3 regions of the Serratia sp. YWN4 genome follow, and region 2 is predicted to be linked to each of the others. Evidence: predicted binding sites of a transcription regulator. Region 2 holds the regulator's gene; each other region holds the start of a gene.
The links. Region 2 encodes CRP, which controls carbon source genes, mostly activating them, when cyclic AMP is high. Its sites were predicted from a motif close to ATGTGANNNNNNTCACAT; they were not measured.

Region 1 (4,508 bases), 200 kb from region 2:
GCCCTGCGAGCCTTCCCAGACATAGCCAAAGACGCCAAACGGTGCGATCGGCACCATAAAGATCATGCCGTAAATCACCAGATCTTTCAGGGTGAGGGTGCGATGCAGCTCCTGCTTATAGCCAAATTGTTCAACAGACATTGTTTTGGCTCCTTAATCCAGCTGAATGTTTAACTGAGCGGCAACGCTGCGTGGCAGAGCGAAGCGGCAGGTTTTCAGCGGATCAACCACCTGGCAGATCTGCAAATCGCCGGTGATGCTCATCAGGTTGATGGCGTCGGCCAGCGTCACTGCGCTGTGATCGGCAACAAAGTGCGCCATGTTGCGGGTCGCCAGTTGGGCGGCCTCATCCAGCGTTTTGGCGGAAGCCAGCGTGTACAGTGCGTCTGCGGTGCTGATCATCGGCGTAGGCAGCGGGCGATTTTTCACCACGGTCAGATTCACCACCACTTCACCGGGGATCTCCAAGCCGCATACCGAGACTTCACCATCGCCCATGGCGGCATGCAGATCGCCGAGCGCAAACAGCGCGCCTTCCACGTTGACCGGCAGCCACAGCGTGCAGCCTTCGGTGATGATTTTGCAGTCCATATTGCCGCCGTGCGCATCTGGTGTGCCGCATGGCACGGCGTCACCCGCCGGTGCCACGCCAATCACGCCAATCATCGGCTTGAGGGGCCAGCGCACGCCGCCCGGCAGCAGGGCAAAACCCTCTTCCAGCGGCACGGTGCGGATCTGTGGCTGTTGCAGTTCATCGCCGATCACACCCAAGCCCGGTGCGGTCACCATCACCGCCTGGTGGCTGCGTGGTGTGATGCGTTTGATCTCTACCCGCAGCACGTCGCCCGGCAGCGCGTCCTGCACATAGACCGGTCCGGTGGCCGGGTTGATGCGGTTCCAGTCCAGTTCGGTAAATGCGGCCTGCTCAGAGGCTATCTGATCTTCGAAACAGTCGCAGGTTTCAAAGCAAACGTCGCTGCCGCTGGCAATTTTTGCCACAGGGGCGTTATCACGCGACATGGCATAAACCACGTGCGTGCGAGGGATTTTTTCCATGGTGATTCCTGTAATGTTGTCCTGAGTTTTTCTTATGAGAGGCGTGAGTTTCAATCTGCCAGAGCAGCATAAATTACCTTGCCTGAAATAATTAATCACACCCGCCGGGGCGGAGGCAAGCGCGGCAAAATCCAGCCTGGTGGGCGTTTGGTGGAATATTCTTTAATTTAATTACGTGATAGTTTTTTGAGTTAATTAAAAGGGTAATAAATAGATAGCTGCTCTGCCATTAATCGATTCACTAGTAGCTAAAATATTAGGTCAGCGATAACCCTGATAGACCGCCGCCACACGTTTAAAGTATTCCGTCAGGTAATTAATGCACACCTGCACCTTCAGCGGCAGCTTGTCCTTCTCGGTGTACAGGGCGTACACCGGGCGGGGCTCGGAGTGGTAGCGCTTGAACAGAATTTCGATCTCACCGCGTTTGATTTCTTCGATCACCCACATTAATGGGACATAAGCGATGCCCGCTCCGGCGTTCAGCCAGCGGACCATGGTTTGTGAATCATTGGTCACGAAGCGCCCCTGTGGGGAAATCCGCGAACTGATGCCTTCTGGGGCCATCAGTTCGAATTGGCTGTCTGGCCGCACGCTGTATTCCAGCCAGGAGAAATTCACCATATCGCTCGGTTTTTGCGGCGTGCCGTGTTGGCCGAGGTAGCTTTTGGCGGCGCAGACCACCATCGGCATGGAACCCAACTGTTTGGAGAACAGGCTGGAATCCTGCAACGCGCCGGTGCGGATCACCAGATCCAAGCCGTCGGCAATCAGATCGGGAGCTGGGATACCGGTAACCAGATTCACCGTTAAGCCTGGGTATTCTTGCAACATTTCGGCGGTCATGGTGGCCAGCACGTTTTGCGCCATGGTGGAGGAACTGCCGATGCGCAGGGTGCCGGTTGGGGTATTGTTCAGTGCATAAAGCTGTTCATGCACTTCGGTGGCCTCCTGCAACATCCGGCGGCAACCCTGGTAGTAGATTTTGCCCGCTTCGGTCAGGCCGATACTGCGCGTGCTGCGGTTGAGCAGCTTTACCTGCAATTCATTTTCCAGCTTGGAGACTGTCTGGCTGATGGACGAAACGCTCATACCAAGCTGGCGTGCTGCCGCAGTAAACGACCCACATTCAATAACTTTGGCGAACACCGACATCCGTTTTAGTCTTTCCATTGTTCACTCTGGCTTAAAAGTGATTTAGATCACATATTGTAGATGAGTTTATAGTAAGCAGGCTAATATAATGTGGTCGGGTGTATCCTTCTGAGCGCTTGAGCGTGGTCAGCAATGTTGCAGCATACTGCCGTCTGCCATGCATTCCCTTTCATGAGTCTATGTTCGTAGTCTAACCCTTTTTCAGGTTCGTGACCTGGCAACCGTCTAGGTGCGACGTTTGGCATCCGTTGGCCAAAATGTAAATAGAATGTGAAACCCCGGTGCAGTAAGCAATTAAGGAAAAAGTGATGAGTTTGCTTCCGGTTATGGTCATTTTTGGGATGTCGTTCCCGCCGGTGTTTTTTGAGCTGTTGGCGTCGTTGGTGCTGTTTTTTGTCATGCGCCGCCTACTGCTGCCGACCGGGATTTACGATTTTGTCTGGCATCCCGCGCTGTTCAATACTGCGCTGTATTGCTGCTTGTTTTATCTGGTTTCATGTCTTTTTGTTTGAGGTGGCTGTGAAAACTTTTTCAATACAAATAACCCGAATCGCGATCACGTTGATTGTTGTCGTGCTGGCCGCCATTGCGGTGTTTAAGTCCTGGTCGTTTTACACCGAATCGCCGTGGACGCGTGATGCCAAATTCACCGCCGACGTGGTGGCGATCGCCCCAGACGTCAGCGGTCTGTTGACCGAGATACCGGTTACGGACAACCAACTGGTGAAGAAGGGCCAGATCCTGTTTGTGATCGATCGGCCACGCTACCAGCAGGCGCTGGCGCAAGCCAATGCCGATGTCGCCTATTATCAGGCGCTGGCCGAAGAGAAGAAACGTGAGGCTGGCCGCCGCGTGCGTTTGGGTATCCAGGCGATGTCGCAGGAAGAGATCGAGCAGTCGAGCAACTCATTGCAAACCGTGCAGCACCAGTTGGCCAAGGCGATTGCCGCCCGCGATCTGGCGCAGTTGGATCTCGATCGCACCACGGTTCGTGCGCCCGCCGATGGTTGGGTGACCAACCTGAACGTGCACGCCGGGGAATTTATCACCCGTGGTTCCACCGCCGTGGCACTGGTGAAGAAAAACACCTTCTACATTCTGGCCTATCTGGAAGAAACCAAACTGAACGGCCTGCAGCAAGGCGATCGGGTGGAAATCACCCCGTTGGGCAGCAACCGCATTATGCATGGCACCGTCGACAGCCTGGCGGCGGCGGTCAATAACAGCAGCAGCACGGTTAACAGTAAGGGATTGGCGTCGATCGACAGTAACCTGGAATGGGTGCGCCTGGCGCAGCGCGTGCCGGTGAAAATTGTGCTGGATGAGAAGGATCAGCAGCATCCCTACCCGGCGGGAACCACTGCCACCGTGGTGATTACCGGCAAAAATGGCCGCAGCGACGACAACGGTTCGCCGTTTATCCGGCTGATGCACCGGTTACGTGAGTTTGGTTAATGACGAGCCCAACCTTTATTCGCCTGAGATTTGCCTGCAAACTCAGCTTTGCGATTGTTTTCGCCCTGTTTGTCGGTTTTCACCTCAATCTGGAAACCCCGCGCTGGTCGGTGCTGACGGCGGCGATCGTCGTGGCCGGGCCTGCCTTTGCCGCCGGGGGTGAACCCTTTTCCGGTGCCATCCGTTATCGCGCCTGGCTGCGCATTATCGGCACCTTTGTGGGCTGTTTTGTCGGCCTGGTGATTATTGTCACCTGCGCGCGCGCGCCCGTCGTGATGCTGATGCTGTGCTGCATCTGGCTTGGAGTGTGCACCTGGATTTCGTCACTGGTCAGAGTTGAGAACTCCTATGCCTGGGGGCTGGCAGGCTACACGGCGCTGATTATTATCGTCACCTCGGCCAGCAGCACCTCTGCGCTGATGCAGGCACCGCAGTTCGCCCTCGAACGCTGTAGCGAGATCGTGCTCGGCATTCTCAGCGCGGTGTTGGCCGATCTGCTGTTTTCGCCGCGTTCGATCAAACAGGATATCGATCGTGTCGTAGATCAACTGCTGGTGGGGCAATACCGGCTGATGCAGATGTGCATCAACAATGCAGAGAAAGAAGATATCGATCGTGCCTGGAGCGATCTGGTGAAAAGCACCACCACCTTGAACGGAATGCGCAGCAACCTGATGCTGGAATCTTCACGTTGGCAGCGGGTAAACCGCCGGGTGCGCGTGCTGCATACTCTTTCACTGACGCTGATTACTCAAGCCTGTGAAACCTACCTGATCCTGCTGAATTACCCCAATGCGGTGCAGGAAAACATTCGCGAACTGCTGCTGAGGCCCGCTGAAACG
Region 2 (4,508 bases):
AGGTATGGCGCGCTTCGAACTGGCAGTGCAGGATGTGATTAACGCTTAAGCCATTTGCAGGGGTGTTGGCCCCTGCAACATCAGCTTTCCCGCAGTTTCCGTTTCAGCCAGATACCGTGATGTGGGCGCTGGCGCCAGGCCAGCGACGAAATGGTGTGCATCACGCTCAGGTGCGAAAGAATACGCAGCAGGTGGCGTTCCATCTCGCTTGGCGGTCGATCGTTATGCAGCGTTGGGGGCTGCATAACGATCTTGCTGGTGCTTGGGCCATCATACTCCAGCCTTTGTTGGCAGCTTTGCAGGGCAATTTCGCAACTTTGCAGATACTCTTTCGCCATCTCTGGCGTCAAGGTGTCGTGCTCGCGCGCCAGAATGGTCAGCGCATTCAGGTGTTCAACAATAAACTGGCTGTGCGTGATCCATAAGCGCATATCCGCCAGATAATCCGACTCAAACCCTGGTTCCTGCATCGCCTGATTGAGCGAGGTGAACAGCGCATTGTGCGCCTGATTGACCTGCATCCGCGCGTAGGCCAGCGTAGCAGGATCCGCCTCCTGTTCTTGCAGCAGCAGGCGTAATGCCGTTTGATCCTGCTCCAGCGCCTGATGGGCGTTCTTACGCAGCAGACCGCTCTGCCATTGCGGCCACAGCCAGATACTCCCGCCAAACACCAGCACGCAGCCAATCAGCGTATCGAGCAGGCGCGGTACCAGAAAATGGGTGCCGTTAAGCGCCAACAATTGCAGGGTATACACCGCGGTGACGGTAAACCCCATCACCGCCAGCCCATAGTTTTTGCGTAATATCAGGTAGGCAGCCAGCGTGATCGCCAGCATGATGCTCAGCGTCAGGTGCTCCGGCAGTTGCAGTTGTAAGAGCCCGGCGGCGATCGCTAACCCGGCCAGCGTGCCGAGGGCACGATGTTGGATCCTGACGCGCGTGGCGTTATAGCCGTTCTGGCTGACCAGCATAATGGTTAGCAGGATCCAATAGGGCTTCGGCAGGTTGAAAATCATACCCAGGCTGCTGCCCACCGCCAGTATGATGCCCAGCCGGGCGGCATTGCGCAGGGCGTTGGACTTCAACGACAGATAGCTCACCACCGCGGGCCAGAACGGTAATCGCGCCTGGTTGGCCATCAGATCGCGCTGATACAGTGGACGCTGGCTGCGTAACAGGCGGGCGATGCGGCTGAAGTGGTAAAAACAGAACTGTCCCACCGGGTTTTCGGCATGCTGCGTGGCCACCTTTTCCAGCGCCGCCAGCTCATTCTTCATACTGAAACGCGCTGAACGCCGGTGATAGAGAATATCGTTGGCCACGATGCGCAAACGCCCGGCAATTACCTGAGCGTTGCGGCGGATAATCGCTTCGGCCTGGCTCTGTTCCACCAGTTTTTGCACTTCTTCTGGCTGATGCAGGCTGACGGTAATGTGTTCTTGCAGATCGAGTGCCACCTGAAAAGTGCGTTGCAGGCGTTTTTGCTCCTGATTATTGGCATGGGGCAGAAAGTTCAACTGCTGATATAACAGGCTGATCAGATCCATCACTTTTTGCTGGCGTTGCAGCAGCGGCGGCAGTGCAGTTTCTGGATCGATGTGCTGGGTCAGCAGCGAATATTTGGCTTCGAAATAGTCTGCCAACTGGATATAGAGCTGGCTCAGGGATTCGCGCATCGGTTGCTCTTTCCACAGTTTGAACCAGAACCAGGTGAACAGCCCGTACCAGGCGGTGCCGACCAGATACAGCAGCGGCGCATGCCAGATCGGCACGTGTCCGGCCATGCTGAGAGAAAAGATGGCGGCGACCAGCGCGGCGGGCAGCAGACGTGCGTGCAGCGGGCTGATTTCACCGCTGACGCCCAGCAACAGCGCCATTGCCAGCATCAGTAAGGGTAACGGGATATGCCACAGCAGCGCCTGTTGCAGCAGCAAACTGCTGAGAGCAAACAGGGAGCCGCCAACGGCCAGACGTTTGAAAAAGCGTTTGTGCGGCGTATCCAACCCGGCGATGTTGCAGCAGGCAGGTACCAGAGAGAACAGCAGGCCGAGTTGCAGGTTGCCCATCAGCAGGAAGAAAACCACCGGCAGGCACAGCACCAGCGTTTGCCGCAGTGCATAGTTGACTTCCGGGTGGTAGATCAGGCGCCGCCACATGATGAATGGGGGGAGTTAAAAAAAACGGCGTATCGCTACGCCGTTTCTTCAATAATTAACGCGTGCCGTAAACGACAATAGTTTTGCCGTGGGCAGAAATCAGGTTTTGATCTTCAAGCATTTTCAGAATACGACCGACGGTTTCACGTGAGCAACCGACGATTTGACCAATTTCCTGGCGGGTAATCTTGATTTGCATGCCATCCGGGTGAGTCATGGCGTCGGGTTGTTTCGCCAGGTTCAGCAGGGTTTGTGCAATGCGGCCGGTAACGTCAAGGAAGGCGAGGTTACCCACTTTCTCTGAGGTGATTTGCAGGCGGTTTGCCATCTGCGCAGACAGGCGCATCAGGATATCCGGATTAACCTGAATCAACTGGCGGAATTTCTTATAGGAAATTTCAGCCACTTCACAGGCTGTTTTCGCTCTAACCCAGGCACTGCGCTCCTGGCCTTCTTCAAATAATCCAAGCTCGCCGATGAAATCCCCCTGGTTAAGGTAGGACAGAATCATCTCTTTGCCTTCTTCATCCTTGATCAGCACCGCCACGGAGCCTTTCACGATGTAGTAGAGCGTTTCGGCCTTTTCACCTTGGTGAATCAGCGTACTCTTTGATGGATATTTGTGGATATGGCAATGAGACAGGAACCATTCAAGAGTCGGGTCTGTTTGCGGTTTGCCGAGAACCATTCGCTGTTATCCTCTGTTGTTATCGCTGCCTTGTATCACAGGGGTCAGAGTTCCCTGTAAAACGTGCTTATAGCCCGGTGTTTTATAGAGTGGCTATCAACAGGTTTTGAGGCATGTTATAGAAATACGCTTGTGCCTTAGCATATTAACTTGCGCCAAGTGCTGCAAGCTACATTCTGTTAACATACCAATATAGGGTCCTTTCCTCGGACATTTCCCTGAAATCGGTGACCTGGAAAGAGTTCTTGCGGCTCTGTTTGTAGCACAGAGTGAAGCGGGTGTCTTGTGTTGTCTCGCTTCAGCATGATTAGCATCAGGTTCCGTTGCCAGTTTCTATGCGAAAGCGTACCCTGATTTTGAGAAATTAACGGGAGTGTACAAAATGCAGGCAAGAGTTAAGTGGGTAGAAGGACTGACATTCTTGGGTGAGTCTGCGTCCGGCCATCAGGTATTAATGGACGGTAACGCGGGCGATAAAGCGCCAAGCCCGATGGAAATGGTCTTGATGTCGGTTGGCGGCTGTAGCGCCATTGATGTCGTCGCCATCCTGCAAAAAGGCCGTAACGATGTTCGTGACTGTGAGGTAAAACTGACCTCGGAGCGCCGTGAAGAAGCACCGCGTCTGTTTACCCATATCAACCTGCATTTTATCGTCACCGGCAAAGGGCTGACCGACAAGATTGTTGAGCGTGCGGTTAACCTCTCTGCCGAGAAGTATTGCTCGGTCTCGCTGATGCTGAGCAAGGCCGCCAGCGTGACCCACAGCTTTGAAATCTGCGACGTTGCCTGAAGCTACCAGAGGTAACTGTGGCAGTGGTTGCTCAATAAATGCAAAAATCGCCGCGCCGTGATGGTTAGCGGCGATTTTTGTGAGTACAGCACGCAGTACTGCGCCTGCGGCAGGCTGTCGATCGGCAACGTCACCAGTTTTTGCTGCAAATGGAAAGGCGTGTTCATCGCCCGCGCGACAATGGTCAGATAGTCTGCCTCCAACACCATATTCAATCCGCATACCGCCGAATCCGAACGAATGGGCCTATTGGTCAATTGCTGATAAAAGCTGCCGAGTACCGATTGCAGCTGTTGATAATAACCCATGTCGGTTTCTGGCAGCAGCCATTTGGCTCCGTACAGTTCATCCAGTGATGTCGCCTGTGCCAGAGGATGCCCGCGGCGCGCAATAATGCAAAACGGGGCTGTGAACAGTGGGGTGCAGATTAAATGTTGCAGCGGCATGTCTGGGGTCACCGTGCCGATGGCAAAATCCAGTTGGCCTGTGTGCAAGGCTGGCAACAGAGTGGAGAGCTGTGCTTCACGGATCAGCAGATTGGCCTGCGGGGCGGAAGCCTTGAAGAGATCGACCAGTTCTGGGAGTACCGTCACGGCCAGTAGCGAGGAGCAGCCTATCGCCACGCTGCCCTGCGAATGCTGGTGCAACTGTTGGATCTCCTCGGTGGCGCGCTGTAATTCCTCAATCACTAATTGCATTCGTACAGCAAAAGTGTGGCCGGTTTCGGTCAACGTCATCCCCTTGCTGCTGCGCACGATCAACTGGGTTTTCAGCGTCTGTTCCAGTTCTTGGATAGAGCGGCTGACCGCCGGTTGAGACTGTGCCAAGGCGCGCGCAGCGCCACGAATACTGCCGCAGCGTATCACTTGCTGAA
Region 3 (4,508 bases), 2.3 Mb from region 2:
GGGACGATATCATCGGTAAACTGGAAAAAGATGCGCAGTTGAAAGCCGACTTCAAACGGGTGTATGCCAACGGTTTTACCGGCGATAACATCACCGATGCGATTGCCGAGTTTGAAAAAACCCTGATCACGCCAAACAGCCCGTTTGACCGCTATCTGAAAGGGGATGAAAGCGCCCTGACCGCCCAACAGAAACACGGCTATCAGTTGTTCCAGCAGAACAAATGCGGCACCTGCCATACCGGGGTTAACCTGGGCGGCCAGTCTTACGAACTTATGGGCGTCAAAGCGGATTATTTTGCCACGCGTGGTAAGCCTACCGACGTTGATCTTGGGCGTTACAATGTCACGAAAAATGAAGCGGACCGTAATCGCTTTAAAACGCCAACGTTGCGTAATATCGGCCAGACCGCGCCTTATTTCCATGACGGCAGCGTCAACACGCTTAACCAGGCGGTGAAAGATATGTTGAAATATCAGGTCGGCGTTACTCTGCCAGATAGCGACGTCAACGACTTGGTGGCCTTGCTGGAAAGCATGAGCGGCAAATATCAGCCTGCCACCCCACCCGCCAGTTAACCCTTTCTTTACCACACCAGTGGTTCGGTAAAGATTCACTGGTTTTCAGGTGGGCAGATAAGCACCATGCCCACCTGAAATTTTTCTTATGATTCCTCAACGTTACGCGCGCAGTGAGGCTATCACAACGCGTAGCGATCCATCAGGCTGGAGATATCCAGATATTGCGCCAGTTCGCGCTGTTCAGCGCGTGGTAAATAGGGGATCTCACCCAACAGCGGCGCGGGGATGCGTTGCTGCAACGCATCGATGGTTTCAGCATAGTGCGCTAAACCGGGGTTGATACGGTTGGCGACCCAGCCCAGTAATGGTAAGCCATCGTTAAGAATCGATTGTGCCGTCAGCAACGCATGGCTGACACAGCCCAGCTTGATGCCTACCACCAGGATCACCGGCAACTGTTCCTGCACCACCCATTCAGAATAAGGGCGCAGATCGTTCATCAACACGCGCCAACCGCCACTGCCCTCGACCACCACGGTATCGGCCTTGGTAGCAAGGTGCTGCAACCCACGGCTCATCACGCTGTAATCGATATCCTGTGTGGCATGGGCGTGGAATACTTCATCCAGACAGGTTATCGGGTTAACTTCTTCATAAGACAAAGGCATAGTGGACGAAGCTTGCAGAACCAAAGCGTCTTTATTTCGAATGCCTTCGCTGGTTTCCTGACAACGCGCCGCTATGGGCTTATACCCCGCCGCTGAGCGGCCCTGTGCAGCAAATGCCTGCAACAATCCGCGGGAAACCACGGTTTTACCTACGTCGGTATCCGTGCCTGTAACAAATAAACGCTTTAACATGAATAGATTGCCCTGAAATGCTCCGTTAACAAAAAGATCGCCGCCGATCGCGGCGCGAGTAGCCTGACAGGGAAAAGTCTAGGGGATGCGAACTTGCAGGGGCTTGAGGTAGCTCAATATTTTGTCGGTAAACATTAAGAAATTCTGATAGGAGGAATTTACATTAGCCCTGTAACAGTTTCACCAGCAGCGAACCGTTGTATAACGCATCTTTCACCAGCGCAGCACCCGGCATGGTGCCCTGATTGAAAAACTGAGTGGATTCAACCTGCACATGCTCGCTGTATGCGGGCAGAGATTGCTGGCGGATACAGGAGGCAATCGCCGGATGAAGGATCTCAGCGGCTCGATTCAATGGTGAACCCACCAGGATTTTTTCTGGATTAAACAGGTTGACCATGATCGCCACAATGCGCCCGACGCTATGCCCGACGCCAAGAATGATATCTTTGGCTAATTGATCCCCGGCCAGCGCCGCATCGCACAGGGATTCGACGGTCAAGGGCGCGCCATGCAGCAATGAAGTCATTGAGCCCCCCAAGCGTTGTTGGGCGATTTCCAGCATGTTTTCAATACTGGCTACCGTTTCCAGGCAACCGTGATTACCGCAATAGCAGCGTTTACCGTAAGGATCGACCTGGGTATGGCCAATTTCCACTACGCTGCGGCTACCGGCATGCAGCACGCGGCCATTGGTGATCACACCAGCACCGACGTTATGATCAATCACCACCTGAATCACATTCATGCTACCGCGCGAAGCGCCATACAACGCTTCCGCCATGGTCCAGGCGCAAATATCATGTTGCAGATAGACCGGTAACCCGGTGAGCGTTGCCAACGCCGGGCCGAGCGCCATTTCTTCCACATCGTAGAACGGCATGCGGTGAACGACGCCAGACGCGGTATCGATCATGCCGGGCAAGGTGATGGCGATCGCGGTTAAACGTTCCAGTTTGCTTTGATGACGAATAAAAAAGCGGTCTATTTCACCCACGATGCGTTGCAGTAAAGGGTCAGGGTGTTCAGCATCGAGCGGCAGCAGTTCTTCTACCACCATTTTGCTGCTGAGATCGCGCAGCGCCAGCGTAATGGTGCCACGGCTGATACGAGCAGAAAGGTAATGCCAGGCTTCGGTGTCCAACACCAGCCCGACCGCCGGGCGGCCACGGCTGCCAATTTCCTGATATTCGGTTTCTTTAACCAGATGGGCTTCGAGCAGTTCACGCACAATCTTGGTGATACTGGCGGGCGCAAGCTGTGCGCGCTTCGATAATTCGATGCGCGAAATAGGCCCCAGCTGATCAATCAGCCGGTAAACTGCCCCTGCATTGGTTTGCTTGATTTGATCAATATGCCCAGGCTGCCCATCCGCAATCACAAACCTGCTCCTACTATTTTTCGCGCTTCTAAATAAAGACTAAGGGCTATGGTGGGGCTTTTGGAATACAGCGTCAACTATTTGATTCGTTATGTGATTAACAGCACAAATTCACTGACATTTAGCCCGGAAGAGCGTCTTATTTGTGCAGATTCAGCATTAGCTCCATCAAGGTTTGGGCCGCAACAGTGATTGGGCGGTTACGGTGATGCACCAGCCAGACTTCGGTCATCGCCTCTGGTTCAGCCAGCGGCAGATAGGTGACGCCATCAATTTTAACTCGGCCAAATGACGTCGGCAGGATAGAAATCCCCAGCCCAGCAGCCACCAGGCCGATAATCGTCATTGCCTCGCCCACTTCCTGAGTAATGTAAGGAGCGACTCCGGCATTCGCCAACAGCGCCAGAATTTCGTCGTACAGCGCCGTACCGACCTCACGGGAAAAGAAGACGAACGGTTCCTGCGCCAAATCGGTGAAACGCAGCGTTCCAGGTGCAACATGAGTGAGCGGGTGACCATTCGGCACCACCGCCAGCAACGGCTCGCGCAGCAGCAACTGATGCTGGAGCGCATCCGGTAAACGGGTGTTACGCATGACCCCCAGATCCAGCGCACCGTTCAGCAAAGGCTCGAGCTGCTGTTTGGTATTGATCTCACGCATTTTGATATGCACATTCGGCGACAACTGACGGAACGCCCGCAGGCTGCGTGACACCAGGCTGATAAACGGCGCGGAAGAGGTAAAGCCAATCGTCAACTCACCGATCTCACCGCGCTCAAGCCGAGCGGCCCTTTCTGCCGCACGATTAACCTGATCGAGCACCTGATAGGCCTCCTTGAGAAACATCTCTCCGGCCTGAGTCAGCCCGACGTTGCGGTTATTCCGCGCCAACAAACGTGCGCCGACCATCTCTTCCAGCGCTTGGATCTGCTGGCTCAGTGGTGGCTGGGACATGCGCAGCCGCTCCGCCGCGCGGCCAAAGTGCAATTCCTCTGCGACAGCGACAAAATAGCGCAGGTGTCTGAGCTCGATACTCATATCTTTAAAGTCTCAATCATAATGATTAATATATTAGACAAAAAACTGCCCTCTCCCTATCATTTTGTGATTCAAGACGTGTTTTTGTTCTTCCGAACCCGGTAAGGAAATGCTGTGACAACCCCTACGCGTTCGGCGGCCACCACACCGCTAACGCTGAGTTCCCATGATGCTGCCAGTGCAGAGCCCAAAACCAGGCGCTCAGCGCTGAATAAACACCCCTTTATTGAACGTGGCACCTCGCAGTTTACGCGCGTCACCTTGGCCCTATTTTCTGCCGGACTGGCCACTTTTGCCTTGTTGTACTGTGTGCAACCGATCTTGCCGGTACTTTCGCAGGACTTTGGCATCTCCCCCGCCGAAAGCAGCCTTTCGCTTTCCTTTTCTACCGGATTATTGGCGATCGGCCTGATGTTCACCGGCCCGTTGTCCGATGCCGTTGGCCGCAAACCGGTGATGGTCGTGGCCTTGTTATTGGCGGCGATCTGTACGCTAATTTGCGCGTTTATGACCAGTTGGCACAGCATTCTGCTGATGCGCGCCCTGATTGGCCTTTCATTGAGTGGCGTGGCAGCGGTTGGCATGACCTATCTGAGTGAAGAGATTCACCCCAGCGTTGTCGCCTTTTCAATGGGGCTGTACATCAGTGGTAACTCTATTGGCGGGATGAGCGGGCGTTTGGTGACCGGGGTGCTGACCGATTTCTT

Region 1: aaeR (HTH-type transcriptional activator AaeR) is a predicted target of CRP. The motif match lies at 2,247-2,264, and genes of this name have one in related genera.
Region 3: mlc (sugar metabolism global transcriptional regulator Mlc) is a predicted target of CRP. The motif match lies at 2,854-2,871, and genes of this name have one in related genera.

What each region holds. Positions count from the first base shown of each region.
Region 1 covers NZ_CM147696.1:566,313-570,820, forward strand. Annotated here, with positions in the region: gene ACX9GT_RS02625 (APC family permease) at 1-141, opposite strand, end outside; gene ACX9GT_RS02630 (acetamidase/formamidase family protein) at 154-1,056, opposite strand; gene aaeR (HTH-type transcriptional activator AaeR) at 1,318-2,229, opposite strand; gene aaeX (p-hydroxybenzoic acid efflux pump operon protein AaeX) at 2,520-2,723, shown strand; gene aaeA (p-hydroxybenzoic acid efflux pump subunit AaeA) at 2,731-3,666, shown strand; gene aaeB (p-hydroxybenzoic acid efflux pump subunit AaeB) at 3,666-4,508, shown strand, end outside.
Region 2 covers NZ_CM147696.1:367,043-371,550, forward strand. Annotated here, with positions in the region: gene argD (bifunctional acetylornithine/succinyldiaminopimelate transaminase) at 1-49, shown strand, start outside; gene ACX9GT_RS01665 (YccS/YhfK family putative transporter) at 81-2,156, opposite strand; gene crp (cAMP-activated global transcriptional regulator CRP) at 2,212-2,844, opposite strand; gene ACX9GT_RS01675 (OsmC family protein) at 3,227-3,634, shown strand; gene ACX9GT_RS01680 (LysR substrate-binding domain-containing protein) at 3,637-4,508, opposite strand, start outside.
Region 3 covers NZ_CM147696.1:2,676,213-2,680,720, reverse strand. Annotated here, with positions in the region: gene ACX9GT_RS12795 (cytochrome c peroxidase) at 1-578, shown strand, start outside; gene bioD (dethiobiotin synthase) at 701-1,381, opposite strand; gene mlc (sugar metabolism global transcriptional regulator Mlc) at 1,545-2,762, opposite strand; gene ACX9GT_RS12780 (LysR family transcriptional regulator) at 2,902-3,801, opposite strand; gene ACX9GT_RS12775 (MFS transporter) at 3,916-4,508, shown strand, end outside.